3 regions of the Marinomonas sp. ef1 genome follow, and region 1 is predicted to be linked to each of the others. Evidence: predicted binding sites of a transcription regulator. Region 1 holds the regulator's gene; each other region holds the start of a gene.
What was found. The regulator FNR, encoded in region 1, switches genes on or off when oxygen is low (the NO sensors DNR and NnrR bind a similar motif). The targets are predictions, from matches to a motif close to TTGATNTANATCAA.
Positions count from the first base shown of each region.

Region 2: a site for FNR is predicted at 8,999-9,012, ahead of CCS02_RS00850 (cytochrome ubiquinol oxidase subunit I). Genes of this name have one in related genera too.
Region 3: a site for FNR is predicted at 2,306-2,319, ahead of CCS02_RS13960 (OmpW family outer membrane protein). Genes of this name have one in related genera too.

Region 1 covers NZ_NHTT01000002.1:442,970-452,889, forward strand. The annotation lists gene CCS02_RS04480 (SbcC/MukB-like Walker B domain-containing protein) at 1-1,270, shown strand, start outside; gene CCS02_RS04485 (BolA family protein) at 1,282-1,596, shown strand; gene CCS02_RS04490 (STAS domain-containing protein) at 1,615-1,917, shown strand; gene CCS02_RS04495 (fused response regulator/phosphatase) at 1,929-3,077, shown strand; gene CCS02_RS04500 (YecA/YgfB family protein) at 3,106-3,750, opposite strand; gene CCS02_RS04505 (RecQ family ATP-dependent DNA helicase) at 3,847-5,613, shown strand; gene CCS02_RS04510 (SprT family zinc-dependent metalloprotease) at 5,649-6,128, shown strand; gene ttcA (tRNA 2-thiocytidine(32) synthetase TtcA) at 6,248-7,087, shown strand; gene CCS02_RS04520 (YfaZ family outer membrane protein) at 7,098-7,661, shown strand; gene CCS02_RS04525 (adenine phosphoribosyltransferase) at 7,732-8,274, opposite strand; gene fnr (fumarate/nitrate reduction transcriptional regulator Fnr) at 8,299-9,060, opposite strand; gene hemN (oxygen-independent coproporphyrinogen III oxidase) at 9,082-9,920, opposite strand, start outside.
Region 2 covers NZ_NHTT01000001.1:181,381-191,300, reverse strand. The annotation lists gene CCS02_RS00885 (hypothetical protein) at 1-73, opposite strand, end outside; gene CCS02_RS00880 (hypothetical protein) at 70-930, opposite strand; gene CCS02_RS00875 (hypothetical protein) at 2,169-2,531, shown strand; gene CCS02_RS00870 (amino acid ABC transporter ATP-binding/permease protein) at 2,534-4,201, opposite strand; gene cydD (thiol reductant ABC exporter subunit CydD) at 4,161-5,954, opposite strand; gene cydX (cytochrome bd-I oxidase subunit CydX) at 5,960-6,070, opposite strand; gene cydB (cytochrome d ubiquinol oxidase subunit II) at 6,134-7,270, opposite strand; gene CCS02_RS00850 (cytochrome ubiquinol oxidase subunit I) at 7,272-8,846, opposite strand; gene CCS02_RS00845 (alpha/beta fold hydrolase) at 9,273-9,920, shown strand, end outside.
Region 3 covers NZ_NHTT01000009.1:54,179-64,098, reverse strand. The annotation lists gene CCS02_RS13975 (GGDEF domain-containing protein) at 1-133, opposite strand, end outside; gene CCS02_RS13970 (YccT family protein) at 385-1,125, shown strand; gene CCS02_RS13965 (carboxylate/amino acid/amine transporter) at 1,198-2,073, opposite strand; gene CCS02_RS13960 (OmpW family outer membrane protein) at 2,389-3,000, shown strand; gene CCS02_RS13955 (HD domain-containing protein) at 3,129-3,767, shown strand; gene CCS02_RS13950 (MarR family winged helix-turn-helix transcriptional regulator) at 3,780-4,226, opposite strand; gene CCS02_RS13945 (DUF2798 domain-containing protein) at 4,329-4,778, shown strand; gene CCS02_RS13940 (Rieske (2Fe-2S) protein) at 4,890-5,219, opposite strand; gene CCS02_RS13935 (transglycosylase domain-containing protein) at 5,629-7,806, shown strand; gene CCS02_RS13930 (substrate-binding periplasmic protein) at 8,091-8,918, shown strand; gene glgA (glycogen synthase GlgA) at 8,979-9,920, opposite strand, start outside.

The sequences.
Region 1 (9,920 bases):
ACAAGAACGCATCGAAGAGCTTAAATTGCGCATTGCAAATGTCGAACTGGATCAGAAAAAATTAGATCGTGAGCGTCAACAAATTGCTGAGCAGTTTGGCGCATTGAATACGCAAAAGAGTCAGCTAAGCTCTGCATTGTCGGCTCTTGATGAAGAGCGCAATCGCCTGACATCTAATCCAAAATACGATGCCGAATTTGCAAGCGAACGTTACGCTTTATTAGAAGGCAGTATGGTAAATGGCGCGGCTATTTATAAAGAGGCTATTAGTCGAGCAGACAAAGCCAGCGAAAAAGCTCGCAGCTTTGATCAAAAGGTTCGTAAAGAAGTTGCGGATCATTATGGCAAATATCATCATGCGAATTTAGACAACGATGTACAATTGGATTACTTGGAATCTAAGTTTGAAGAGTTCGAGCACTATGTTTCTTATCAAATCGATATTTTGAGTGAAACAGAGTTGGCGAAATACGCCAAGCGTGCAGAATTGGCTCGTAAAGAAGCAGAAGAAACATTCCGTTCAGACTATGTGTCTAAATTGAAAGACTCCCTTGATCAAGTTGCGCACATTATTCGTGAGCTTAACCACAGCTTGAAGCGTCGCCCATTTAACCAGGAAATCTATCAATTCCGCTATTATCCAAATGGCGATATGAAAGACATTCTAGATCTTGTTGAGCGCTTTAGTGCGCAAGATCAAGCCAATGTAGGCGGATTATTCGATCCACATTTAAGTAATGATCCTGATCATATTCGTGCTATTGCGTCTATTCAGGAACTTATATCTGATGATGAAAAACAACAAGATCTTGCTGACTACCGTAAATTCTATAACTTCGAAGTAGATATTTTAGACGCGGAAGGAAATAAGAAAACTACGCTGAGCCAGCGCATTCAAACGGGTTCAGGTGGTGAGCACCAAATCCCGTTCTATTTGGCGATTGCTGCTGCCTTATCTACTACCTATCGCTTACATGAAACCATGGAAGGCGAGATCGTTGGTGGTTTCTCATTGGCTATGTTCGATGAAGCTTTCAATAAAATAGATATGGTGAAGACATCTACGTGTATGGGGTTCATGAAAGACATCGGCTTACAGGTTATCGCAGCAGCGCCAGACGATAAACGCGCTGTAATGGCTGCCAATATGGATACGATTATTAGCGTATGGCGTGAAGGCGGAGCGGTATCTATTGACGTAGCTTACCCGAAAGAAAAGGGCCAAGTTTTACTAAATGGGCAATCGGACAACTTAGCAACTCTGGCATGATAGAGAATGACATGATCATACAAAATCAGATAGACCAACGTATCAATGAAAAATTGGATGTACATCATATGACGCTCGAAAACGAGAGTTATATGCATAATGTACCAGCAGGAAGCGAGTCACATTTTAAGTTGGTTCTAGTGAGTGATGCTTTCGAAGGTAAGAGACTAGTTCAGCGTCATCAGCTTGTTTATGGAGTACTGCAAGACGAGATGACAAAGATTCACGCTCTTGCTATGCATCTATACTCAATTAAAGAGTGGAGTGAGCGCAACGCGCTTGCTCCTTCATCGCCAAAATGCCACGGAGGCGAGCAGGGCGAATAACCCTAACTCGGTCAGCTAATGAGTATTTCAATCACTGTTAATGATGTCAAAGATATAGCTACAATCACTATTGTTGGAAGTTTTGATTTCTCTTTATTTAATGAGTTTAGGGCAGGCTACTCTGATCTTAATAAACCTTATAAAACCTACGTGGTTGATATGAGCATGGTCGAGTATTTAGATAGCGCTGCTCTTGGTATGCTGTTAAGTATGCGCAATGCCATTGAGGCAGACTGTAACATTCAATTAACCGGTGCTAATGCCTTTATTAAAAACATCCTCATGATCTCTCGTTTTGATAAACGCTTTGATATTCAGTAAAGGCTAGAAAGATGAAATTATTATGCGTAGACAGTGAACCAGTTTATCGCGAAATTATTTCTTTATGCGCAGAGAAAGAAGGCGTGAAAGTCAAAAGTGTAGCCAGTTACGAAGAGGCTATTCTTGCATTTGAAAACTACGCTCCCGATATAGTTACTCTTGATGTGATTGTAAAAGGTGGTAGTGGCTATAATTTAGTCCAAAAACTTAAAGCCTTGTCAGGCAGCCGTTTTGTTCCGATGATTTTTCTTGCTTCTCATACAGCTGATTCAGTAATGGATAAGTGTTTTAAAGCAGGCGCGGATGACTTCATTCCCAAGCCATTTAATGAGGTGCTTTTCAATATTCGACTTAAAACGCACATGCGTCATGTCGAGCTAATGAAAGAAATGTATCGAAAAAACAAAGCGCTGACTTACTATCAAACGATGATAGAGCGAGAGCATGAAATGGCTCATCATGTACTTGATCATATTCAAACTCGAAGTGAAAAAAACTCTGAACAAGTCGCCATTACTAGGTTATCTGCCGCCAGCTTTAATGGGGACTTAGCCTTAGTCAAAACTCGCGCAGATGCTGCCCGTCTTGTTTTTGTAGGAGATTTTACGGGACATGGCTTGCCAGCTTCGATTGGCGCTTTACCCGTCATGCAAACATTCTTTGATGCTGTTGATGATTTGGTCTGTGTAAATGAGTTAGCAGTTCGGATTAATCGAATACTGTTCAGTATATTGCCCGATTATATGTTTTGTGCAGGCTATCTCATTCTTATGACACAAGAAGGTGAAATCACTTATTGGGGTGGAGGAATGCCTAATGCTTTTATTAGGCGCTCCAATAGCTCAGTGGACTATTTACAGTCCAATCATATGCCGCTTGGCATTCTTTCTGCCACTGAGTTCGAAGCAGACTTACAAAGCAATAAGTTAAACGCGGGAGACACGTTGATTATTGTATCTGATGGAGTTTTAGAACTTAAAAATTGTCACGAAGAAATGCTTGGAGATAATAAGGTCAAGACCCTTATATCGAACGCTTATGCTGAAAAAAGCCTAATTACTGCGCAACAAATCATAGAGCAGCAACTTGCTGAGTATTTAGGTGAATCAGAGCAACTAGATGATATTACTCTCGTTGCTCTTAGGAGTCCTTGTTTGTAATGGCAAAGTTACAAACAAGTCGCTTCAATTAAGACCTTTTACTACCTTTCTTCTTGTTGTTATTGCCTTTCGCTTTAGGTTGAACCTTTGGAAATGGTCGCTTTTCAGGTTCCGTACGCAGTACTAAAAACAAATCTGTAACCACTTCTGGAATCTGAGCAATACATGAATTGGTTAACTTTTCGCTTTCGCGAATTTGAACAACTTCTTCATCATCAAACAAATCAGACGCAACCATGATTGGTAATAACAACTCGGCAACGACTTCTTCTTTCTCCGGTTCAAACCAATGACTCTCTGTCATGAACACACCTTCCATAAAACCGGTAGCCCATTCCTGCAATTCACTTAGTTCTTCTGGTGACGAGGCCATTTCAAGTTCGCAAGGCACCATAAATCCATCTTCCGACTCTAACTCTTTTTGAATGTCGATAAAAAGGCGTGAGAGGTACTGAAGTATTTGCTTCTCTTGTTTTTCATTTTCAAATTGCGGAGTGTCTTCAAAAATAACAGGCAGCCACTTATCTTCGGCTGTCAGAACAGGACAAATAGACAGTGCCGTTAAGAAGCCATGAGCCATAACAAAGTTCTGACATTCCTCATGAACTTGATCCGACTCCAAAAAATTTTCTAACGTCTCTAACTCAAGATCATCAAGAGGTTGGTGTGCCATGCAAATGTTTCCCTAATACAAATTAAGTGACTGATTCTAGCGAAAAGAAGGCGAAAAATCGATGCAGAAAGTATCGTGTTAAGGGATAATTCGCAAATGAATCTAAAGAAGCACACACTTTCACGTCTAGGCTACTCAGAATATCGTCCTTTGCAAGAACAGGCGATCGATGCTTTATGCGCAGGACGTGACGTTTTACTAGCTGCACCAACTGGTGGCGGGAAATCTTTGGCATACCAAGCTGCTGGACTTATGCGAAATGGTGTTGCTGTCATTGTTAGTCCTTTGCTATCGCTTATGTCACAGCAAGTAGAAGAATTAAACAAAAAAGGCATACGAGCCAAGTTTCTTAACTCTACTTTGAATCCTGGCGAACAAGATGATCTCATTTGGGCATTGCGGCATCAGCATATTGACTTGCTTTACTTATCACCAGAAAAGCTTGTTCAACCTTCGGTCATAGGCTTTTTACACAGCTTTGAAATTTCGTTATTTGCCATTGACGAAGCTCATTGTATTTCTCAGTGGGGAAATTTTTTTAGGCCAGAATACAGTCAACTTGGCCAGCTAAAATCTTCATTCCCCGACGTTCCTATTATTGCTCTTACTGGCACCGTCGATCAAAAAACCATGCTGACGATTCAAGAGTCGTTGCAACTTCAAAATTGCCTGCTGCTACGCAATAGTTTTGATCGTACCAATATCAAGATTCAGATAGCGCAAAAAAGAAAAGCCAAACAGCAGATTTTGTACTTTCTGCATCATGAAGTTCCAGGCGAAACAGGCATTATTTATTGCCGCTCTCGGAAAAAAACTGAAGAGCTAGCAGGGTGGTTGAGCAAACTTGGCTTACCTAGTTTAAGTTATCACGCAGCTATGTTGGAGGAAGACAAACAAAAGAATCACAAGATCTTTGCTGAGCAGCAGGGCACCATAATGGTGGCAACCACTGCTTATGGTATGGGTATTGATATTGCTCATGTACGATTTGTTGTTCATTTAGACTTGCCAAGCAGTCCTGAGTCTTATTTTCAAGAAGTCGGGCGAGCAGGACGTGATGGAAAACCGGCGAAGTCTTTGTTGCTATATGGTTTGCAGGATATGCTTCAAGCACAACAACTGGCAGCACTGCAGCCTTTGGCGGCAGAAAGAGAAATACAACATTTAGGCAGTTTGTTTCGTATTTTAGAAGGACGTGGCTGTAGACGACAAAATTTGCTATCACATTTTGATGAGAGCATCCCTGCTTGCCAACATTGTGATCGCTGTCTTTCAAACAAATCTGAACAGAATATGACGACTGCTAGTCAGAAGCTTTTATCGCTGATTTATCACACAAAAGGACTTCAGCCTTTTTCGCTACTTATCCAAATTTTACTTGGGAAGAAAACCAAAGTAGTTTCGGCCGTTGGGGCAGAGTCGTTACCATTATTTGGCAAAGGCAAAGAGTTAAGTGAAGTGCAATGGAAATCAGTTATAAGGCATTTAATTGCCTACGATTATATTACGCTTGGAGTACATAGTGTTTTTGCCGTACATATCAACGAGAAATCACGGAGTGTACTTCAAGGAAAAACACAAATAATCATTCCTAGTGAGCATTATTACCCGGTCCTTCAAGAAGAGCATCTTGCAATAGACGGCATAAATTGGCATAAAATATTGGCTTGGAAGTATAGCTACGGCAAACTGGACTTAAGTGATACCCAACTTAGGTTAATTTGCTTGCATAAGCCAAACTCTATTGCTTCATTGAGTCGCTTAACTGGTTTATCAAAAGAAAAAGTGGCTGATTTTGCTGAGTCGCTCATTAAAATCATTCATGAGGTAGATTTAAAAGAGAAAGCTACATTATGCCCTTAACCTCTCGACAGACGAGCTTAAACTACGACGAAGATGTGTTGAGCATCATTATTGAAAAAGCCGATCATTGCTTTGATAAAGCTGATGCGTTTTTTGGTAATAAATTTAAACGCTCGTCATGTAATTTAAAGCAAAGAGGCAGGGCTGCAGGTACCGCACATCTGCAAAAAAATGAACTGAGGTTTAACCATTTCATGTATCAACAAAGCCCGGCTGAATTCTTAAACACCGTTGTTCCACATGAAGTTGCTCATATCATTGTATTTCAAATCTACGGTAACACGGTGAAACCTCATGGCAAAGAGTGGCAAGCTGTTATGCTTAAGGTATATGGCATCCGACCAAATCGAACACATACCTTTGATGTTCCTCCACAAAAGCAAGCCTTTGAATACCACTGCTCCTGCCAAAAACATCAATTTACTAAACAGCGTCACACCAGAGCTCAGCGCGGTGTTGAATACATCTGCAAAGGTTGTCGCTCAACATTACAATTTATAAGCAAAGATAACTGATAACCTATATAAACAGTGAGAAAGTGATTTTTTATACACTTTTGCCTTATATTATCCATTTTTGATGCGGTAGCTTCATGCTTATAGTAATATAGTCGCGTTTTGTTTACAGCGTATATATGATGGATTTATCTACTCGACCTAAAGAAAAGTTAGAGCTGAACAAGCTCCAAAAACGCCTTCGCAGATTAACCGGCCAAGCTATTGCTGACTTCAATATGATTGAAGAAGGTGACAAAGTGATGGTGTGTTTATCTGGAGGCAAAGACTCTTACACTATGCTTGAAATTTTGCGGAACCTTCAGGCTAGCGCACCTATAAATTTTAGTATTGTTGCTGTGAATCTAGATCAGAAGCAACCTGGCTTTCCTGAGCATATCTTACCTGCTTATCTGGAAGAGCTAGGTGTGGATTTTCATATTTTAGAACGCGATACTTACAGCATCGTAAAAGAAATTGTGCCTGAGGGGAAAACCACTTGTGGCTTATGCTCTCGTTTGCGCCGTGGTTCCTTATACGGTTTTGCTGAGGAAATTGGAGCGACTAAAATCGCACTTGGCCATCACAGAGATGATATTCTTGAAACATTATTCTTGAATATGTTTTTTGGTGGTAAGTTAAAGTCTATGCCACCAAAATTGCTAAGCGATGATGGTAAACATATCGTTATCCGTCCTCTTGCTTACTGCAAAGAAGAAGATATTGAAGCCTTCTCTGTGATGAAGGAATATCCTATTATCCCTTGTAACCTTTGTGGCTCTCAAGAGAATTTACAAAGACAAGTCGTAAAAGACATGTTACAAAAGTGGGAAAAAGAATTTCCTGGTAGAACGGAAACCATGTTTTCTGCTATTCAAAATGTCGTTCCATCGCATTTGGCAGACACAAAACTATTCGACTTTAAAGGGTTAAAACAGTCGCCCGCGGCCTTTGACCGATTAAATATTATTTCATTATAGGATAATAGAAATGAACCTAACGCATAAAGCTCTATTGTTAACCGTCGGTATTTTAGGGTCTTCTATCGTCAATGCATCATCCGCTGGAGTTAGTCTAACGAATGATACAGTAAAAGGTGATATTAACTTGAATATGGGAGCGTTCGGCGTTAATGGCGGCGTTACTCATAATGATGACAAAAATACCTCTACTGCACATATAGGTGTCACTGTTGAAGACTCAGATACTAGTGGACCGCTTCAAGCAGGTATTGGTATTAGACTATATGCTATCGATGCAGATTTAGACAAGAAGGACGACTTATCTGTTGCGCTTGCTTTAGGTGGTTGGTACCGATACACCTTACCAGAAGCGAATCGAGTTAGTATCTATGGCTCTGTGTATTACTCACCACAAGTATTATCCATCTCCAATTTAGATCATATGTACACTTATGAATTTCGTGCTGAATACATGACTATGCGCAATGCACGTGCGTTTATTCGATATGGCAAAACAGTAACTGTATATGAAGATGATTCTCGTAAAGAAATTGACAAAGGTCTTTCTATTGGTGCAACAGTAGACTTTTAATAACAGTAAATATTTTTTTGAAAATAAAAAGGTGGCTTATGCCACCTTTTTATTTGTTAACATTCGAGCATTATTCACCATCATAAGCGCAAAGGCTAAAAACAGGTACTTCACTGTCTCTTAGTTTTTGACTTCCGCCTAGATCGGGCAAATCTATAATAGCTGCCACTTCTTTTATATTCGCACCTTGGCTGGTCAATAGTTTAATTGCGGCAAATAGGGTACCGCCAGTCGCTATCAAATCATCAAATAACAATACTTCATCGCCTGCTTTCACTGCGCCTTCTTGGATCTCCAATTCCGCTTCACCGTATTCCAAAGCGTATTTTTGTGAAATGGTTTTTCCTGGAAGCTTGCCCTTTTTACGCACTAAGATAAGCGGCTTTTGCAGTTCATAGGCTAAAACAGCAGCAATTAAAAAGCCTCGAGCATCAATGCAGGCAATATGAGTGATATCTGTTGCAATGTAGCGATGCACATAAGCATCAACAACCATTCTCATGCCTTTAGGGTCACTAAAAATGGGAGTAATGTCTCGAAAGCTTATACCTTGTTTTGGCCAGTCTTCTATTGTTTGTATTAGGGATTTAACGTAAAAATCGTCGTAAAGCATGCCTGTTGGGCCTCATCATATCAATCAAATGCGGGCGATTTTACCACAATCACTAGCAACCCCAACGAGTTTTTGCATTTCAGGGAAGTCGATTATTTCTATTTCCTTGCCATCAACATGTATTAACTCATTTTTTTGAAAACGAGTGATGACACGACTAACAGTTTCAACGGCCAATCCAAGGTAGTTACCAATTTCACCACGCGACATAGATAAACGAAAAGAGCTCGCTGAATAACCACGCTTTTTGAATCGATTAGATAGATTCAAAAGGAAAGAAGCAACTTTCTCATCAGCATTCTTTTTCCCTAACAATACCATCATCTGTTGGTCGTCGGATATTTTACGGCTCATCACCTTAAATATCTGATGCTTCAAAGAAGGGATATGAGAAGACAGCTCTTCAAGATGACTAAATGGAATCTCGCACACTGTTGTTGTTTCCAGTGCCTTTGCAGAAACAGGGTAGACGTTTGAATCAATCCCGCTTAAACCGACTAATTCACTGGGGCAATAAAAGCCTGTAATTTGCTCTTCGCCGACGGACGTAATATTGAATGTTTTTAAAGTGCCAGAGCGTACAGCATAAACTGAATCAAACGCTTCACCTTGGCGAAACAAAAACTCGCCCTTTTTTAGTGGTTTCTTACGCTCTATTATTTGATCTAATTTATTAATATCTTCATCAGCTAATGCTATTGGAAGGCAAAGGGCGCTTAAGCTACAGTTCTGGCATTGCGAAGTAAGCGTACTGTTGAATCGTGACTGTGTGTGTGTCAATGACATGTGAATCTCCCTGATCTCGATCTATATAACTTTAGAGTATTTTATGGCGCCGTTGAGATATTTATCAAAAACCATACAAATACAGCGAATTAATAATCTACCGCGCTCTGTAACTTTAATAGTGGTCTGCATTCCACTACGATCAATATCTAACATACCATCTTTAGTCATGGGAGTTAGATTTTCCATCTCTTCAAAAAAGTACTCGAAGAAGCGAATATTATATTTTTGCTCAATAATGGCAGTGTTCAACTCAAATTGAGAAATTAGCGTCATTATAACTTGATGTCGAATTCTGTCATCTAGATCACTAATATACCCTTTAGCTATAGCTAATTGACCTTTCTCAATACTACTCCTATAAATTGATAAGTCAGTATGGTTCTGGATATAAACACCATTTAAATCACTAATAGCAGAAACGCCAAATGCGACCAAATCTGTGCCAGCATGTGTTGTATAGCCCTGAAAGTTACGCTGTAGCTTGCCTTGTTTTTGAGCTATCGCCAAGCTATCAGTTGATTTTGCAAAATGGTCCATGCCGATATATTCATAACCAGCAGCTATCAAATACTCAATACTCATTTTCAACAAATCAAGTTTCATACTTGATACGGGCAAACTATCATCTGAAATCCGCCTTTGAGCACGGAATCGATCAGGTAAATGAGCGTAATTGAACAGCGAAATTCGCTCTGGTGATAATTCAATCACTTGCGCCAAAGTCTCTCTAAAGCCTTCTATAGATTGATATGGCAAGCCATAAATAAGATCAAAATTAATTGACTTAATGTCTAATTCGCGAGCATCTTTTACAAGATCTGCAACCATTTTAACGGGTTGAACACGATGGATGGCCT
Region 2 (9,920 bases), on a different contig from region 1:
TATCTCCTTGAACAATATTGCCAAATTTTCCACTACCACCAGAAATAGTGATATTTATATTTCCCTTACTCATAACTTTCCTCCTTTAGCAGCATTGGATACTTTATTCATGGCACCTTGAACAACATTCCCTATATTAACTTTACCCCCAGAAATTGTGATATTCATTACTTGCATCTTTTGAGCTTTTAGCTCACTCGTATCAATGTGATTTTTTTCCAATTCTTTTATCATTGCATTAAAAACTGCATCGTGAAGACACCTAATTTGTGTAATTACATCAATATCATTAAATGAACCAGGGTATATCGTTCTGACTCTAGCTAACAAGTCATGTTCTTGTTTTACGTAAGGTATTATCCAGAATAAAAACGTAAATACAGAATATGCAACCAAATTAAATTTCTTATCACGATCGATAAAACCGCCACCAAGCACTCGCCATTCTATAGACTGCATCTTCCCGTAGCTTGCCTGATTAAAAACAATTGTTATAGATGTCCCCATTGGAGTATTAGTTGACGAAGCTCGAATGAAGGTTCGACCCTCAGTTTCAGATAAGTCGTTATCTATATCTGTTATCGTGACCGCCTCCAAAGAGTTTATTGGAGTTTTATCACATAGTTCTGATTCGATAGCCAGATACAAGTTTTTTTCTATTATTTCTGAATGAGAAAAGACATGCTGGAAACTACCAAATATCTGACCATAGTATTTAAACGGAAAGTTTTTCTTGAATTTATTAGAGATAGATGACGCTTCGACCACTTCTCTATTTACAAATGAGTTTGTAATCAGTCCTATGATCAGTAACAGTATAAGTGAGATACCAAGCGTAAAAAAAGCCAGACATGCATGGACAATCAAGGCTAGAATAACGCTTCTGACTTTGATTCTGTTTCTTACTTTACCCGAATTGAATAAATCCATTTATTGTCTCCTAAGCTAATTGCCATAAATTTTTATTAATGCGCATGCGCATTTAAACAATTTCTAAAACCTCAGAATATTCTTATAACTATATGAATAATAAAGATTTTATAAGGACATTAACAAAAATAAAAACTGGAAAAACGAGCATGTGTGTTATTTACTTTATCCACAGCGCGTCATCTCGTCTGCCGATATTCTTATCCATTGATAGTAAAAGACTTTCTTACTTCCTGCCAGTATAAAATACGCTCAACTAGTTTATTTAAAATAGCTAAACGCATAGTAAAATAACCATTTTAAAAATAAACTGTATATACAGACATAAAATACATTTTCTTTATTTGCTCTCAATGAGTTGATTGTCGGGCTAAAGCCGCGACCTACTCCACAATGAAAGCTTCGCTTTCAACGGCACATTACGCTGCGCTTATGATGCCCTACGCTTTGGTTTTACTACGATGAAGTCATTTCGACGCGACGAAGTTGCGCGGCTTTATGGAGTTTAAGAGTCAGTTGAAAATAACTTCTCTCAAGCCTGCAAAAACAATCTATGCCTTACTGCACCAGAGCGTCGCAAAAGCTATTTCTTGATGAAGAAAATCAGGCATTAAAGATCTTAAAGCGAATTTTTGGTTACTTTTTGGGCGCTAGAAAAAAGTTATCCGCTCAGCAGAGCGGAATAAAGGTCGGGAATGCAAAGCGTTTGAATGGAACATGAATTCCGCGTCGGCCTAAAGCCGCGAGCTACTCCACAATGAAAGCTTCGCTTTCAATCGGCACATTACGCTACGCTTATGATGCCCTACGCTTTGGTTTTACACGAATGGCTACGATGAAGTCAGTTCGACGCAATCCTGATTGCGCGACTTTATGGAGTTTCAGGGTCATTGTTTGAGGATCTATCTCCCAGAAAATAAACAATCTATGCCTTACGATAAAAGTCGTGTTGCTAAACCAATATTAAACAACATAAATGAGACGTTTGGGCGAAAGCCCGACAAAGAGACCTTTTTGTTACTTTTGCGTCGTTTGGCAAAAGTTACCCGCTCAGCTTTTCCCTGAATTAAAGTGCGGAATAAAGGTCGGGAATGCAAAGCGTTTGAATGGAACATGAATTCCGTGTCGGCCTAAAGCCGCGAGCCACAATGAAAGCTTCGCTTTCAACGGCGCTTTTTTGATTAAAGAGTCGCTGCACTCATGATGACCTACGCTTTGGTTTTACACGAATAGCTACGATGAAATCAGTTCGACGCGACGAAGTTGCGCGACTTTATGGAGTTTCAGAGTCATTGTTTGAAGATGTATCTCTTACTAAAAGAACAATCCATGCCTTACGATATAACGAGCGTAGGCAGCAATCATGCGCCTATGATGAAAATCAGGCATTAAAGATCTTAAAGCGAATTTTTGGTTACTTTTTGGGCGCTAGCAAAAAGTTACCCGCTCAGCAGAGCGGAAAAAAGGTCGGGAATACAAAGCGTTTGAATGGAACATGGATTCCGCGTAGAGCTAAAGCCGCGACCCACAATGAAAGCTTCGCTTTCAACGGCACATTACGCTGCGCTTATGATGCCCTACGATTAGCTAGGGAGTTATAGAGCTAAAGCTCGATGACTCTTGAGTTGTCGCCGATGCGACTGCTAACGTGACTGACGAGAATCAAAATATCCGGTTTGTAGTCGTTCTGAAGCGAGTGACAAATAGTCTCAATGGTGGCTTTGTCTAGTCCATCAAAGGGTTCGTCTAGCAGTAAGACTGGAGACTTTCTTAGCAATAAGCGCGCTAACGCGAGGCGTTTGCGTTGTCCGCCGGAAAGGTTTCGGCCTTGTGAGCTGAGTAAGGTTTCCAAGCCATTTGGTAGGTTGCGAGCCCATTCGGCTAGGGCGACGGCTTCTAAAACAGACCAGAGTTCGTCGTCGGTTGATTCTGGGTTTCCAAGGCGTAAGTTCGCGCCGATGCTTTGTTGGAAGATATAAGGTGATTGAGGTAAATAGCTTAGCTGTGCTTGGTACGATTGGTTGCTGTAAAGGTCGCATTTTTCATTGTTAATTAATGCATCGCCAGAGGACAAGCAGTCGCCTGCAATGGAGGCCAATAGCGTGGATTTACCTGAGCCGCTGGCGCCACGAAGCCATAGTGATTCGCCAGTTTGAACGCAAAAGTCGATAGCTTGATTGCCCATGCCACTTGAGGCATGAAAGCCACGCCAATGTTTGAATGACATGCGATGAATCGCTTGTGTTTTGCTTTCTGGTTGGACTTTGGCATCTTGATGTAATTGATTCAAACGACGCAGGCCAACCTGAGACTGACCTTGTGCGACGAAGGATTGCACTAAGGGCAATACCAGCTCATTCACTGCTAATAAAGATAAGACAAAACCCACAACCCAAGTACCTTGAACACCGTCTAATAATGTCCAACGACCTGTTTCTGCATCAAAGCTGCCCAATAAATAGAAGCTGCTAGCAAGTAGGATAATAGTCACACCATAAGCCAATAATCGACCCAAACTCACGGCTTTTTGGATACGAATTTCCATGCGCCGTTGTCGTTCGTCCAGTTCACCAAGGCGTTGCGCATAATCTCCCCAATGTCCACGAATGGTCAAAGTAATCAAAGCAGAAAACAAACTGACAAAGCGACTACGGCGATGTACACCTAAAATCTGCCCGACGTGCACAGCATGGCTGGCAAAATGCCCACATACATAAGGCACCACGAAAACATGAAATAGCGCAGCAATAGATAATGGCCACAGTAACGAGGGCAAGATGAAGTAGGCAAAAATCGCTACAGCGGCATACGCCAATAACGCATAAATCCAAGGCAAGAAGACGACCAAAGGCCAACGAATAATTTGGTCAAGATCGCTGACTAGTCGCTGTAGCAAATCGCCTCGGCTTTGTTCATGTAGATTGGCCGCGTCTTTTGCGACTCTCTGATCCCATACCCAAAGACGCAAAGTTCGCAGTAATCCCAATAAATGATTATGCGCAGTGACTTGTTCGCCATAACGCCCTGCTGTTCTGAGTATTGCCATGCCTCGCACGATGGCGCCAGGGGTTAAATAATTAAAAGCTAGCGCGCCACCCAGTGCAGTCGCAAGACCCGCAGCAGAAATAAACCAACCGGATATGCCTAATAGCGCAACACCCGCCAAGGTCGCGGCGATGCCAGTCATAACGGGAATTATAAATCCCCAAGGATTGGCCAATAAAAGGCGCTTAAGCGATAGCTTGGCGGTTTTCTTTGCGTGACTGCTCATGCAAGCCTCCTTTGGTTAACGACCAATGTTTGTCGACCCATGCAATGGGATGCGTATCATGGCTGACGATGAGTAAGGTTTTGCCTTTTGATGCTTTTTCCAGCGTCTCAAGCACCGCTTGAGCGGTTTCTTTGTCGAGACCAGAACAAGGTTCATCAAGCAGCCACATATCCGCTTTGGACAATAAAGCTCGGGCAATAGAAAGACGCTGCATTTGTCCGCCAGACAGCCCTGCGCCTAGCTCGGTTAGTTTGGTTTCCAGTCCTGCTGGTAACGCTTGAATAAACTCATCACATTGGCTTTCTCGCAGCGCGGCATGTATCTCGTCTTCACTTGGAAGCGCTGCTCCCTCTTTGCTGCCAAGACCCAAAAGTAAATTACGACGAATGCTGCCGTTTACCCATTCTGGTGTTTGTGGCAACCAAGCGAGTTTTGCTCGCCAAGAGGCCAAATTCAGTTCACCAAACGGCTGACTGTTCACGAGAAACATTCCTTGGTAGTTTTCTTCAAAACCCAGTAAAAGATGCAAGAGACTGGATTTCCCAACGCCCGATTCACCGCTCAACCAGACGCGTTCGCCTTTGTTAATTGTCGCGGTGATTGGCGCAAGTCGATAACGACCATCTTCTCGCCAACTTAGGTTCTCAAACTGTATAGATGTCAGTTGATTGGGCGTTGCAGCATTATTCGATTCACTAACACGACTTACTTCTTCTTGCGAGGCAGCGGCATGAACCGGCGCATCTAAAATCTCTAATAAATCGGTCGCGGCGGCTTCGGCTTTTTGCTTCGCGTGGTAATCGTTACCCAGCTGACGCAAGGGTAAATAAAATTCAGGCGCGAGCAATAAAAGGAACATGGCTTGAGTCAAGGTAACAGGTGATGATCCGACTTGCCATGGCAAGACTTCCAATAAGCCAAGCCCTAAATACAAGGCAATCATGGCGATAGACAATGATGCGAAAAGCTCAAGGGTGGCGGTAGATAGAAATGCCAACACCAAAACACTCATGGTGGTTTTCTGATAGGCATTGGCACTATCAGACAAACGTTCTCGTGCTTCATTAGTTCTATTCAGGCGTTTTAATTCGGCAAGACCTTGGTTCAAGTCCATAAATTGATTGGACAACATGGCCAATACATTAAATTGCCGACGGTTGGCTTGTGCGGCTTTGTGGCCGACAAAGATCATAAAGATAATGACCAAAGGCGCGGTCATCATAAAAACAAAGAAGGCGATCCAAGAAATAGAAACAACGGAGAGTAGGATCACACAAGGAATTAAGGTCACCATAAACACTTGTGGTTTATAGCGACTAAAGAAATCATCTAACGCGTCTACTTGTTCGTAAACACGAGTAGAAAGCGCCGCATCTTCTTCGATTCTTAAGCGCGCTGGCCCAAGATTTGTCAGATGCGACACCAATTTACCTCGCAAGCCGTAACGAATATCACGGCTTGCGCCAGTGCAAATACGCTCTCGACCAAAGTTAGCCAAGGCACGGATTAGTAGAGCAAATAAACCAACTACTAAGAGAGATATAGAAAAAGACTGGTGCAGCGCCATATCTGAAAATACATTTGCTAGCACCCAAGCCTGCAACACCAAAGACACGGCAAACAGAACACCGAAGCCTTGTGCAAGACGGTATTTTGATGACTGCTGATTCGCTAACTGTCCCAAAAATACCGCTTCCGGTGTTTTAATTCGACCAGTTCGACGAGCTTTTTGTGCTCCCTTCTCTCTCGTCATAAGGCTTACTTTTGCTCCTCTTCACCTTCGTAACCACTAAATTCTAACCAAACCGCATTGATGATGCCGAATGAACAGGCCAACAATACGCCAAGAACCCAAGCAAAATACCACATAACTTATTCCTCTATTTGTTACTAAAGATAGAGCTCTGCGAGCTCTATCTTCTTTGCCAATGACTAGTAAAGTGAATGATTGTTTTCTTCGATGTGTTTCTTCGTCAAACGGCCATACATTACAAAGTAGTTCCACAAGGTATAGGCAAGAACGATTGGCACAAAGATACAAGCCACAACAAACATGATCATCATGGTTTTCTCACTTGACGTCGCATCCCACATAGTCAAACTCATGCTTGGGTAGCTTGAAGAAGGCATCAAGAATGGGAACATTGATCCACCAGCGGTAACGATAATGCCAGCAATACCTAATGATGAACTCAAGAAAGCCAATGCGCCTTTTTTCATTACACTCGCCAGTGCAGCAAACAACATACCCGCAATACCAATGAGAGGAGCCAACATAAGCGCAGGCACTTTTTCATAGTTTGCTAACCATGCACCTGGCTGTACTTCTGCTGTTTTCATTAATGGTGTCATGACTTTATTGCCATCAATGACACTGGTAATGACATAACCATCGATGCCGTAAGCCAACCACACGCCTGCTAAAATAAACAACACAGCCGCTAATGCACCGGTTATCGCAGTGATACGACTGGCTTTTACAAGCAAGGCATCATCTGTTTTCATCTGCAACCAAGCACCGCCTTGCGTCATTAACATTAGCAAGCTAACCAAACCACAGACAATCGCAAATGGGTTTAGTAGTGCAAAGAAAGAACCGGTATAGGTCGCACGCAAATATTGGTCAAACTCAAATGGAACGCCTTGCAACAAGTTACCAAATGCCACACCGAAAATAATAGGTGGTACAGCAGAACCAAAGGTAATCCCCCAATCCCAGCTAGTACGCCATTTTGTATTTTCAAGTTTAGAACGGTAATCGAAGCCGATTGGACGGAAGAATAACGCCGCCAACACCAACATCATCGCAAAGTAAAAACCAGAGAAGGATGTTGCGTAAACCACAGGCCAAGCAGCAAACAAAGCACCACCCGCTGTGATAAACCAAACTTGGTTGCCGTCCCAGTGAGGGGCAATTGAGTTGATCATAATACGACGTTCTGAATCCGTACCGCCGATCACTTTCAACAAGCTACCAACGCCCATATCAAAACCGTCTGTCACAGAGAATCCGATCAGTAGAACACCGATCAATACCCACCAAATGACTTTTAATAATTCGTAATCCATCTTACACCTCTTGTTTTAGCTGAGACGTTTCTTGTTCAAGTGCATAACGACCAGTATGTAAGCTAGAAGGACCTTGCTTAGCAAAACGAATCATCAAGTACATCTCGGCAATCAAGAACGTGGTATACAACACGGCAAAACCAGCAATCGTTATCCAAATCTCAGTAGCCGTTAAACTGGATACCGCAACGTGAACAGGTAAAATCTCACCAATCGCCCATGGCTGACGGCCATATTCTGCAACAAACCAGCCTGCTTCATTCGCAATCCAAGGCAGAGGCAAGCACAACATAATGAACTTAAGGAACAAAGGATTGTTGCCAATACGACGACGTGCGTTTTGATAGAAAGCCGCAGCGAAAACAACCAACATCACGAAGCCACAACCAACCATGATACGGAAGGCAAAGAACAACGGCGCAACTTGAGGAATTGAATACTCTACCGCCTGATCGATCTCTTCAGAGGTCACCTTGTTAATGTCTTCGTTAAATGCGGTTACTAGCAAACCGTAACCAAGATCGTCTTTCACTTTCTCGAAGTTTTCTTTTACCAGCGGATCCGTTGAACCGCTACGCAATTTTTCAAGCAACTGGTTGGCATAAATACCATTGATAATACGTTGGCGGTTATGCTCTTTCAGCTCTTTGATGCCCTCTACTTCTTTGTCGAGGGAGCGCGTCGCGATCAAGCCCATTAAGCCTGGGATTTTTATCGCGTACTCGGTTTCTTGAAGCTCTTGGTTCGGGAAGCCGATTAGCGTGAAGTCCGCAGGCGCAGGCTGTGTTTCCCACTCAGCCTCAACCGCAGCTAATTTCACTTTTTGCACTTCGCCTAGCTCGTAACCTGATTCGTCACCTAGAAGGATAACGCTCAAGATAGACGCCAAACCAAACGCAGAAGCAATCGCAAATGAGCGACGAGCAAAAGCAAGGTCACGGCCTTTTAATAAGTAGTAGCTTGAAATAACAAGAACGAATATCGCCCCCGTTGTGTAGCCTGCTGATACAGTGTGAACAAATTTCACCTGCGCAACTGGGTTAAACAATAAAGCACCGAAATCAACCAATTCCATTCTCATTGTTTCGTAGTTGAACTCTGAACCTACTGGGTTCTGCATCCAACCGTTGGCAATTAAGATCCACAAAGCCGACAAGTTAGAACCTAGCGCCACGCCCCAAGTTACTACCAAGTGCTTCACTTTGCTTAGGCGATCCCAACCAAAGAAGAACAAACCAACCAAGGTTGATTCAAGGAAGAAAGCCATCAAGCCTTCGATGGCCAAAGGTGCACCAAAAATATCGCCAACGTAATGCGAGTAGTAAGACCAGTTAGTCCCGAACTGGAACTCCATCGTCAAACCTGTTGTTACGCCTAGCGCAAAGTTAATACCAAACAATTTACCCCAGAACTTAACCATGTCTTTGTAGACTTGCTTACCTGTTATGACATAGACGGACTCCATGATCGCAAGTAAGAAAGACATCCCTAGTGTTAACGGGACAAACAAATAGTGGTACAGAGCAGTGAAAGCAAACTGAAATCGCGATAATTCCACTACAGCTTCGTTAATCATATAACTTCAACCCATTCATTTGATTGAGAAAAAAGACGATCGTAGACACTTACTTCATTGAGTGTTCTTGTTATCCAACGCCCACCGAAGCCTCAAAAAGTTATAAGGCTTACTATAAGGCTGGATTATGAGTGTAGTTGCAATTCAAAACATTGCGTTAGATCAAGATAAAGAGAGTGAAAGAAATAAGTAGTAAAAAAGACGTGATTAATCGAGAAATTAATTAGTTCGAGAGGCCGACACAAAAATGATAGGCAAATATTAACGTATAAAATGTATAATCATTAGCACAAACGAATTATTTCCACACAGAGCCATTTTTCTTATTTTGGAACCTCATCAATGAGATTAATTTTGAACACTATACATTCTTACTTAAAGCTCTGTTTTATCTGTCTGTCGACTATTTTTTTAGTTGCTTGTAGCATGCCTAAAGAAATAAAAGAAAATGAAGGTATCGCTCAACAGGTTATAAATACGCCGGGGCTTATTCAAGATCATGTTTTGTATATGGAAGGCCCTGATGGCGATTTTAAGCTTCACTACGCCAGCAGTGACCCAAGTGAAAAACCGCGCGATACCATAGTGTTTGTTCATGGCACACCGGGAGATTGGACTTCTTTTGCCCGCTATTTTCAAGACGCTAAACTCAAACAAAGCTTTCGTCTTATCTCTATAGATAGACCGGGCTGGGGTAAATCGACTTATGCTGGGGACTTTCCAACTAAGTTACAAACTCAATCAGCTATGATCGGCCCGATGCTAGAAAATATTTGGGAGCGTAATGGAAAACAAAAAATCATCTTGGTTGGTCATTCTCTAGGAGCCTCTTTGGTGCCTATTTTAGCAGCAGATCACCCTGACTTTGTTCGTGGTGTGGTGATTTTAGCTGGTGACCTAAAACCAGAACTAGCAGAGGCTCGTTGGTATAATACGCTACTCGATTGGACACCAAATTTGCTGGTTCCAGATATGTGGAACCACTCAAATATGGAAGTATTAGATCTAACTAGCAGCTTAGAAGCAGCCCAAAACAATTTGAGTGAATTAACGACACCCATTACTATTCTGCAA
Region 3 (9,920 bases), on a different contig from region 1:
TTACTGTAAATTGAATTGGCAGATCAACAATTAAAGGTCGAAATATCAGAGCAAAAAAAATGGTAATAATAGACAGCTCAATTATTCTTAAAGTGAGCTTATGATTTAGGTCTACTTGAGTGTTATTTGGCATAATCTTGTGCCATTGTCCTTTTTAGATACAAATAATGAGTATTAAAGATTCATACTAATCAATCGCTAGTTGTATTTTATAGCGATATGCTTGTTCGATTTTTCAATTTTAGCCTTCGTCTTGTCTCTTTTTTGTGATGAAAAAAGACAAAATCTAGCAAGTGATTTCTAAGTAAAGTAAACCAAGCAAATAAAAGACAACTATATGCTAGATTTGTTCTCTATGTTGTTATGTGTTGTAAGGAGTGTTAAATGAAAGTAAGAAATCGTTTTATTGCGTTTGGTGCTTTGTGGTGTGGTTTTGTTACTTTACCAGCTATGGCTGCCACATTTGAAGTGCCACGGTCTTTTGAGATCATGTATGTCGATCTTGAAAGCGCAGGTCATTTTGGTAATGATTTTAAAGTAGATATTGATGAAGGTCAGCATCAGATAGTTGTGCGTTTTAACAAGTTGTTGCGAAGCGGTGGTGATACACAAAAATATCAATCTGAACCAATTGTTTTGGATTTACAGTTTGAAAAGAATACCTATTTTACGCTGAAAGCACCTTATATATCGACTCAAAAGCAGGCCGAGGCCAATGCCAAAGACCCACAATTTACGATTTATGATAACGTAAATGGTCAAGATGTTGACTACAAACAACAAAGCTTGAAAACTAAATCTGGACTTCAGAACACCCGTGATTTTGTTACAGAAATTGAGCGACTAACCGCCAAAAATTCACCGAGCAATACTAACTCTGGTTCTGGTTCTGGTTCTGGTCCAGTACCTGCTCCTGTTATTATGACAGAAGACGTTGCGTTAGAAATGATGCAATTTTGGTATAATCAATCCGACGAAGTGACTCGTAAAGATGCGCGTATCTGGATAGCAGATGATATGTATAAGCCAACAGTTGCTAATATCCAGCTGGAAATGTTTCAATTTTGGTTCAATAAAGCAGACAAAGAAGCGAAAAAAGCCTTACAGGTTTGGCTTGTTGAATAGCACATGTACTTTAATAAATTAAAAAAGCGCCCAATGAAAATCTGGGCGTTTTTTTGATCTATCGTATTTTAGTTAAGTGTCGGTTTGTGCTTTGGCGTACTTTTGGTTGAATTTATCGTTTACCCAAAGTGCCAATAATATAACCCCGCCACCAATGGCTAGACGTAAAATATCGGCATCTCTGTTCCAAAAAATCACATTGACGACAATTCCAGCAGGTATTAAAAGGTTATTAGCAACAGCAAGAGTGCCAATATCCACCATTGTAGCGCCCTTATTCCAAGCAAAATAACCTAAGCCAGAAGCAACTATGCCAAGATAAGTCAAAATTGACCATTGAAGCGTTGTTGTTGGTAGTTTATCTGGATTTCCTAATGCTAAGAAACAAGGAATAACAACGGCCAAGGCTCCAAGGAAAAACCAGCCAAATACCGTACGTTGTGATAGATCTGGGCGTTCCTTTGCAATAATACGTTTATAACCAACTTGTCCTGAAGCAAAGCAAATGTTAGCACCTTGAACGATTAACAATCCTTTAATAAACCCTTCGTCTACTCCTTGGTAGCGAATGGCAACAGCTCCAAGAATGGCTAAGATTGCACTAATGGCAAAGCCTATATTAAGACGGCGATCTAGCATGTCATTAATTAGAGTGACATATAGTGGTGTCATAACTGTAAATAGTAAAACCTCAGGAACGGATAAATATAGGAAGGATTGATAATAAAACCCATACATAATGCCAAGCTGTAGAGCGCCGCATACCATTAATTTAAAAGCGATTTTTGCTTCAATCTGACGTAGTTTTAAGAAGGGCAAAAAAACCACAGTTGCAAGTGTTACACGCATTAAAACAGAGAACCAGGCGTCGACCTGACCGGCAAGATACACCCCAATCAAGCTAAACGAAAAAGCCCAAAGTAAGGTCACTGCAATTAGTATTGGCATATTGGTTTATTCCAGATGAAAATTTTCGCAAAGTTTACCGATTTATAGGTGAATGGTAAAATAGTTTACTTTATTATTTTCTTTGGTTTACTAGTGTGTGCAGTCTGATCTTTTATCGGACGGGTCTTTTTATCTGCAAGATTGAGTGAAAAGTGATTTGATTTAGGTAGTTGATCTTTTGTTGACCTACCTAGGGTATTGTCGACATTGTCCTTTGAGTTACCGCAAAACCTTGATCTAGATTAATAATTTTATTTTTCATCCTGTTACCTTTTTTGTCACAGACATTTTATTGATCAAAAAAGGAATCTTATTATGAAAGCTCTACTTCCTGTCGCTCTTGTTTCTGCGCTTTGCTCATCAGTTGCATTGGCTCATAATGCAGGGGATGTTTTTGCTCGTGCAGGCCTTGCAGTAGTGATGCCAAACGAAAGCAGTGATGATGTATTGAATAAAGGTGAATTGGAGCTTGATAGCGATACTCAAGTTGGCGTTACTCTTACCTACATGCTGACAGATCAGTTTGGTGTTGAGTTGCTAGCTGCTTCGCCTTTTACTCATAAGGTATCGACTAAAGGTTTAGGTGAAGTGGCTGAAGTATCGCATTTACCACCTTCTTTAATGGCGCAATATTATTTTGGTCAGGCAAATAGCAAAATCCGTCCTTATATTGGCGCTGGCTTGAATTATACTATTTTCTTTGATGAAAAAGGTAAAGGTGCATTGGCTGGTACTGATGTGAGTCTTGATAACTCTTTTGGTCTAGCTGCTCAAGTAGGTGTTGATGTCAATTTTGCTGAAAACTGGTTTGCTAACGCGTCTCTCTGGTACATGGATATTAATACTGATGTGCATACAACAGTAGGAACCTTTAACGCTGATATTGATCCTATTACCTTCATGGCAAGTGTTGGTTATACTTTCTAATAACGAGTATTTAAGAAAAGCAAAGGCTTTGATTTTTTGAATCAAAGCCTTTTTTCGTTGTGTTGTTTTATAGGACTGGGGTAGGCTTTTCATTTTTACATAGCTATTTTGTCTCTCTTGGAAAAACGATGTTATTAGATTTTTTATCCGAACTTGAACACCGTTGCAGTGTATTTTTGCAAGCTCAAGGGCATGCGGATTCTGCTCATGATTTGAACCATATTTCCCGAGTGGTAAAAGTAGCAAAACAACTTGCGATTGAAGAGGGAGCAGACTTGGCTGTTGTGGTTCCTGCTGCTTGGCTGCATGATTGCGTTTCTTTGCCTAAAAACCATCCAGAGCGTCATTTAGCCTCTACATTGGCAGGAGATAGAGCTATTAACTTCTTGGCCTCAATTCATTATCCAAGCGAATATTATGGTGCGATACATCATGCTATTCGCGCTCATAGTTTTAGTGCCAATATCTCGCCAGAAACTCCTGAAGCTAAAATAGTACAAGATGCTGATCGGTTAGATGCATTGGGTGCAATCGGTATTGCTCGATGTATGCAAGTAAGTGGAGCACTAAATCGTCCTTTATATTCCCTTAATGACCCGTTTTGCGAAATACGAGAGCCTGATGATACGTTTTATTCTATAGACCATTTTTATAACAAGTTGTTTCATATTGCAGATAGCTTGAATACGCCTTCAGCGCGGTTGGAGGGCAAAAGACGAGAAAGAGTAATGCGTATATTTTTAGGTGATCTAGCATTAGAGGTTTAATTTAAACCTCTTCTACACTTTGTCATTAATAGCGTGCAAATTTGTTAGCATTTTTGCGCCAATTTCTAAGAATTTCTTCAGTTCTTCATCACTAACATCTGCTCTCATTTCTTTTAGAACCGCTTTGTCTGCTTTTGCTAATTGTTGATAAAATCCTAAGCCTTTCTCGGTTAATAGAAGAAACTGACTACGTTTATCATGTGGATTCTGGGTCTTAATAACAAGCTCTTGGTTCACTACTTCTTGAACCAATCGAGTGACTTGGCCTTTGTCTCTTTCGGTTATATCTGCAAGATAATTTGCCGTGCAGTTCTCTGTCTCATGGATATGTTTCAGAATCATAAAATATAAAGGAGAGAGTGGTAATCCTTTTTCTTTCATGATGTTTTTCATTGAAGCTTTTAATCCACCGATTGTATTTATGAGAAGAGTTTGTAGTTCTGACTCGTAATGCTGCATAGAAAATTCCAATGTAGTTGACTATGTCAACATAATTTAATATAGTTGACTTTGTCAATTTAATTTACCGTATTAACCTTATCATTCACTGCGAGCAGATCTATGTCAAAGAAAGTTCAAAAAATTGCTATTATCGTTAGTTTTGTTATTGCTATAGGAGGTTCTTTAACCCTACTAATGACTTGGAAGAATATTGGTTTTACTGATGGCTTTATGGGGGCTTGGCTTTCCTCTTTTGCATTGTGTGTTTTGTGTATTGCACCAATCGGTGGTGTGATTTCTGTTGTGACGAATAGTCTTGTCAATAAAGTGTTTTATACTTTGTCTATGACACAAAAAAATATTGTTTTCGGATTTGTCATGGCGGTGATAATGGAATCCATTATGGCTATTGTAACGACAATAAATTTGCATGGTTTTCTTGTTCTAGATAAGTTTATTGATCTGTGGGGGGCGACTTTTATTTCTGCGTTACCTGCAGGTCTGGTTATTTCTATTTTAATGTCGCTTGTTATTAAGCCAAAGCTGGCTGTGTTTTGGGCTAAAGCTTGAATGGCTTCTTGATATGAAAACCATTAGAAACAGAAGCTTAGCTAAGAGTTCATCTCATCATAGCCATCGTCCGTTATGATTTTCATGACGTCAATAATACTCAGTGGCTGATTAAGCAAAAAGCAGATAGCAGTTGCCCTGTTCTATACCGACTGTCGCTTTTTTGAGGTGGCTTCCCTGGCATGGGCCGGTAATACATGTACCGTCTAGTGGAGAGAAAAGAGCGCCATGATGATGACATTTTAAATAATCACCTTCCTCATCTAACGCAGGATCAGAAGACCAATTAAGTTGCTTTTTTTGATGAGGGCATAAGTTTTCATAAGCAAGAATTTGACCTTGTTGCTTAGTTACTAAAAAGTTATATTTTTCTACTGTTATGTTTAATGCTTTGCCTTCAGGAAGGTTTTGCGCATCAGGGATAAGGTATTTATTAAACACGTGATTACCGCACTTTTTTATAATGAATGTTGTTTACTTCAGTAGAATTGACGCTTTCCATAATCATGCGAACTAGAGTGAGAACAAAAATCCTCACATTTTAGTGGTGTTTTCTTTCAATTCTACCGCTGACTAAGTGAATAAAGTTCAGCAAAATGTCAGTTAAATAAACTTTCCGTGAGCAAAGACTCTAAAGCGCTATGAGCGATGAGTCAATATGCAAGAATTGAGTTAGTTGATTTTAGGTCGTTGCTTGCTTTCGGCAAGCTCCCTATACTTACCCGCTATGACTAAAAAAACTCCGGCAAAATCTTCACGTAAGTCCCCGACTCAAAAGAAAAAAACATCACAATCTTCCTTTTTGAAGAGGCTGTTCTGTGCCCTTTTTAAATGGGGGGTAATTATTGCTTTGATAGGAAGTATTCCTTTCGCTGGTTGGGTATGGTGGCTAAATGGGCAAGTTGTTAGCCGTTTTGAAGGGCAGAAATGGCAAGTGCCTTCAGAGGTCTACAGTGCACCTGTTATATTATCAAGTGGAGCACCTTGGAAAAAGCAAGACCTCGAAAGTTTATTGGAAGAAACTGGTTACCGATTTGGTCGAAATAGTCAAAACGTTGGCTGGGCTGCTCGTAGTCAAACGAAAGTCAGTGCACATTTGCGTTCCTATGTTGATCATTTGGGATTTCATGAAAGTGAAAGGCGTATTTTTTCGTTCCAAGATGGTCGCTTAGTTATTCAAGCATTGAATGGTGATGAAATAGACGAGGCAAGGATAGAGCCTCAGCGTATTGGCTTCTTGTATGGCGGTAATACAGAAAGCCGTCAAATTTTAACATATGATGATATTCCTAAGCCCCTGATTGATATTTTGATTGCGGTAGAGGATCAGGATTTTTATCAGCATTGGGGAATTTCTCCGACTGGTATTGCGCGAGCTGCGCTAGTTAACTTAACTCATGGCTCACGACGCCAAGGTGGCTCTACCTTAACTCAGCAGCTTGTGAAGAATATGTATTTGAGTTCTGAGCGAACTTACACGCGAAAGCTGACTGAAGTGGTGATGAGCTTACTGCTTGAGTACCATTATTCGAAAGAGGCCATTATCACGGCTTACATGAACGAAGTGTATTTAGCTCAGTTGGGCAGCAGTGCCTTGCATGGTTTTGCTGCGGCTAGCCAGCATTTTTTTGGTCGCCCGTTGAATGAACTAAATATCGATGAATTTGCTCTGTTAGTTGGTATGGTTAAAGGCCCATCTCTTTACAATCCTGAGCGATCTCCAAATCGTGCAAAAGATCGCCGTAATACCGTACTGGCTATATTGAAAAACCAAGGCCGTTTATCTGATGTTGATTACAATAGCCTTATAAAGCAACCTATCCGACTTGCTGATAAGCAAAAAGAACGCTCAGTGTTTGGCGATTATTTAGATTTGGTTGCTATGCAATTGTCGCGAGATTTTGATGAAACTACTTTAGCGACGAAAAACTTACGCATTTATACTGGGGTCGACATACGAGCACAGCGAGCGGCAAGTTTAGCGATGCAGCGTCAAGTGGCAGCATTGGAAAAGCGTGATCCTAAATTAAATGGTCTGCAAGGCGCTATGGTTGTTACGGATAGGCTGAATGGGCAAGTACGTGCCGTGGTTGGTTCTAGTGGACAGCATTATACTGGTTTTAATCGAGCGTTAGGGGCGGTTAGGCCTATCGGTTCATTGGTGAAACCACCGCTTTATTTATCTGCGTTAGCAACTGGACGCTATACATGGTGGACTGAAATTGAAGATAAAAAACTGCGCTTTAACATAGGTGGTCAGGTTTGGGAACCTGAGAACTACGATAGAAGAACTCATGGTGTCGTACATCTTTATGAGGCGATGGCGAAATCCTATAACCTAGCGACTGTTTCATTAGCACAGCAAATCGGTTTTGATCGAGTGGGTGATACCTTGCGACAGTTGGGTGTAAAACGACCTTTTACTATGCATCCAGCGATGGCTCTGGGAGCACTAGAATTATCTCCCTTTGAAGTATCTCGTCTATATCAACCTATTGCCTCTCAAGGAAAGAGTAGTGAGTTGGGGGTCGTGCTTGCTGTTATGGATCAGAAGGATCAGCTCATGAAGCGATTTGATCAGCATAATGATGTGCCTTTTACTGATGCCTTACTTGCTGTGACCTTGGATGGTATGACAAAAACACCAAAAATCGGTACAGCTAAGGCGGCTCAAGCTGCTTTTCCAGATCTAAATTTTGCGGCTAAAACGGGAACAACAAACCAGCAAAAAGACAGTTGGTTTGTCGGAATCACTGGTGATTATTCGTCTACGGTATGGCTTGGTGATGATAATAACGTACCGTTAAGCATTACTGGTAGTAGCGGCGCATTAAAAGTGTGGGTGGATTTCACCAAAAATGTAAACTCGAGGTCTTTACCTGATACTTTGCCTAACGGTGCCGCTCGCTACAATGTCTTAGATAGTAAGTTTGAAATCGCGGCAGACCGCTGTAAAGACAAGACACCGCTAGCGTTTATTTTAGGTACTGAGCCAAAAGATAGTACTTCATGTTTTTGGCCTTTCTAAATTCATATATATGAAACTAGAAAAGAAGATTGATAATTGTTTAGTTCTTATATAGCCTTTTAGGCTGTTGAAAATAAACAGATTACTTTCATTTTTAAAGTTAAGTAATTGTTGTTGAAGGTTATTGGTGCCTTTATGGACTTAGGATATTAAGGCGATTTGGGAAAAGTTGTCGAGATGAGAAGTGAATTAAAATGCTTCTTAGAAATAACACCACCTTATATATGCAAAAGAAAAAAGCTTCGCTTATCGTTTGAATTTTATTTGTAAGGGAGTGGCGCTGTATGCGGCTGCACACACACATGGTTTGCTGTTTATTAGCGGTGACTTTTTTTAATACTGATATCGCTTTCGCACAAGACGACTTGTCTTCTTGTGCCTCTCTTACGGCATCTGGTAACTCAGAATACCCTCCTTTTTTGTGGCGAGAAACGTCCACTTCAACAGAGTTACATGGCGTTAATCGTCTTATCATTGATGAATTAAGTCGTCGTATTGATATCCCTATTAGACTTATTCATGTTGGGCCTTGGTCACGAGCTCAAGGTGAAGTGAAGAATGGTCGTGTTGATCTTATGGCTGGTGCTTTTTATACAAACGAGCGAGCCGATTATATGGATTATTTCACGCCAGTGATGTTACATACTGCAAGTGTGGTTTGGCAGCGTAAGGACAAACCTTTTTCATTTAGTCGAAAAGAAGATCTGGTTGGAAAGTGGGGAGTGACTGTTATTAATAACAGTTTTGGACAAGAGTTTGATCAATATGCTCAACATAACCTTAATATATTGGCGGTAGCCAGCTTGTCACAAGCGTTAAGGATGTTGGCTGCGGATCGAGTAGATTATGTCTTGTATGAAAAAAATCCAGCGCATGCTTATGCAACTATGTTGGGTTTGTCTGATGCCGTCATTCCTGTATTGCCTTATATCAGCAGTGAAGGTTTGTATCTGACTATGTCTAAGAAGTCACCTTGCAACGTTAACGGTGTTAAGCGCAAGATTGCTATTGCTTTGCAGGAAATGAAACAAGAAGGCTTCACTGAACAGGCAGTACTTGATGGTGTACAGGAATGGGAAGCCCGTAGCCGAGCAGGTATAACTCTAAAGTAAATGTTAATTTAAATGAATTAAAAAGGGATATATGATGAGATATCCCTTTGTTTTTATTGATTACTTTTGATGAATCAGTGATTCATAGAGGCGAATCCATTGATCTGTCACTACATCCCAACTGTAGTCATAACTCATCGCATTTTTTTGTTTTTCTCGCCAACGATTAGTATCATAGAAACACTCCATACTGCGCTCCATCGCTGCTTGTAAAGCCATTGTTGAGGCTTCCTTAAAGACAAAACCATTCGCACGCTCACCTTCTTCGAATACCGTATCAGCTAAGCCACCAGTTTGTCTTACTATGGGTAAAGTTCCGTATTTAAGTGCATAGAGTTGCGTCAAGCCACAAGGTTCAAAACGTGACGGAATTAGTAGCGCATCGATACCTGCTTGGATACGATGAGAATAATCTTCAAAGTATCCGATACGAACTGAGACTTGGTTTGGGTAATTATTTTGAAGTTCTAAATACTGAGATTCTAAATATTTATCTCCTGAACCTAATACTACAAGTAGAGCGCCTTTTTCTAACAGAGTTGGCATAACTTGCAAAACAAGATCTAATCCCTTTTGTTCTGTTAGTCGGCTAACAACACCAAATACTGGCTGGTTGAGGTCTTCTGATAGACCATTTTCCTGTAATAAAGCGAGCTTGTTAGCCTGTTTTTGACTGAGTGTGTCTATACCGTAATTATGTGGGATTAGAGCGTCTTTCTCTGGTGACCATTGATCGTAGTCGACACCATTTAAAATGCCAACTAACCTGTCTTGCATCGCTCTGAGTGTGCCATCTAGACCGTCTCCATACTCTGGGGTGAGAATCTCTTTGGCATAAGTGGGACTGACTGTGGTCACAGCGTTCGCGTAGACTAGTCCAGCTTTAAGGCCAGAGAATCGGCCATAAAACTCCATGCCGTGCATACTGAGTAATTCTGGTGATAAGTGCATGGCGGAAAATTGATTCATATCAAAACTACCGTTATAACGTAAATTATGTAC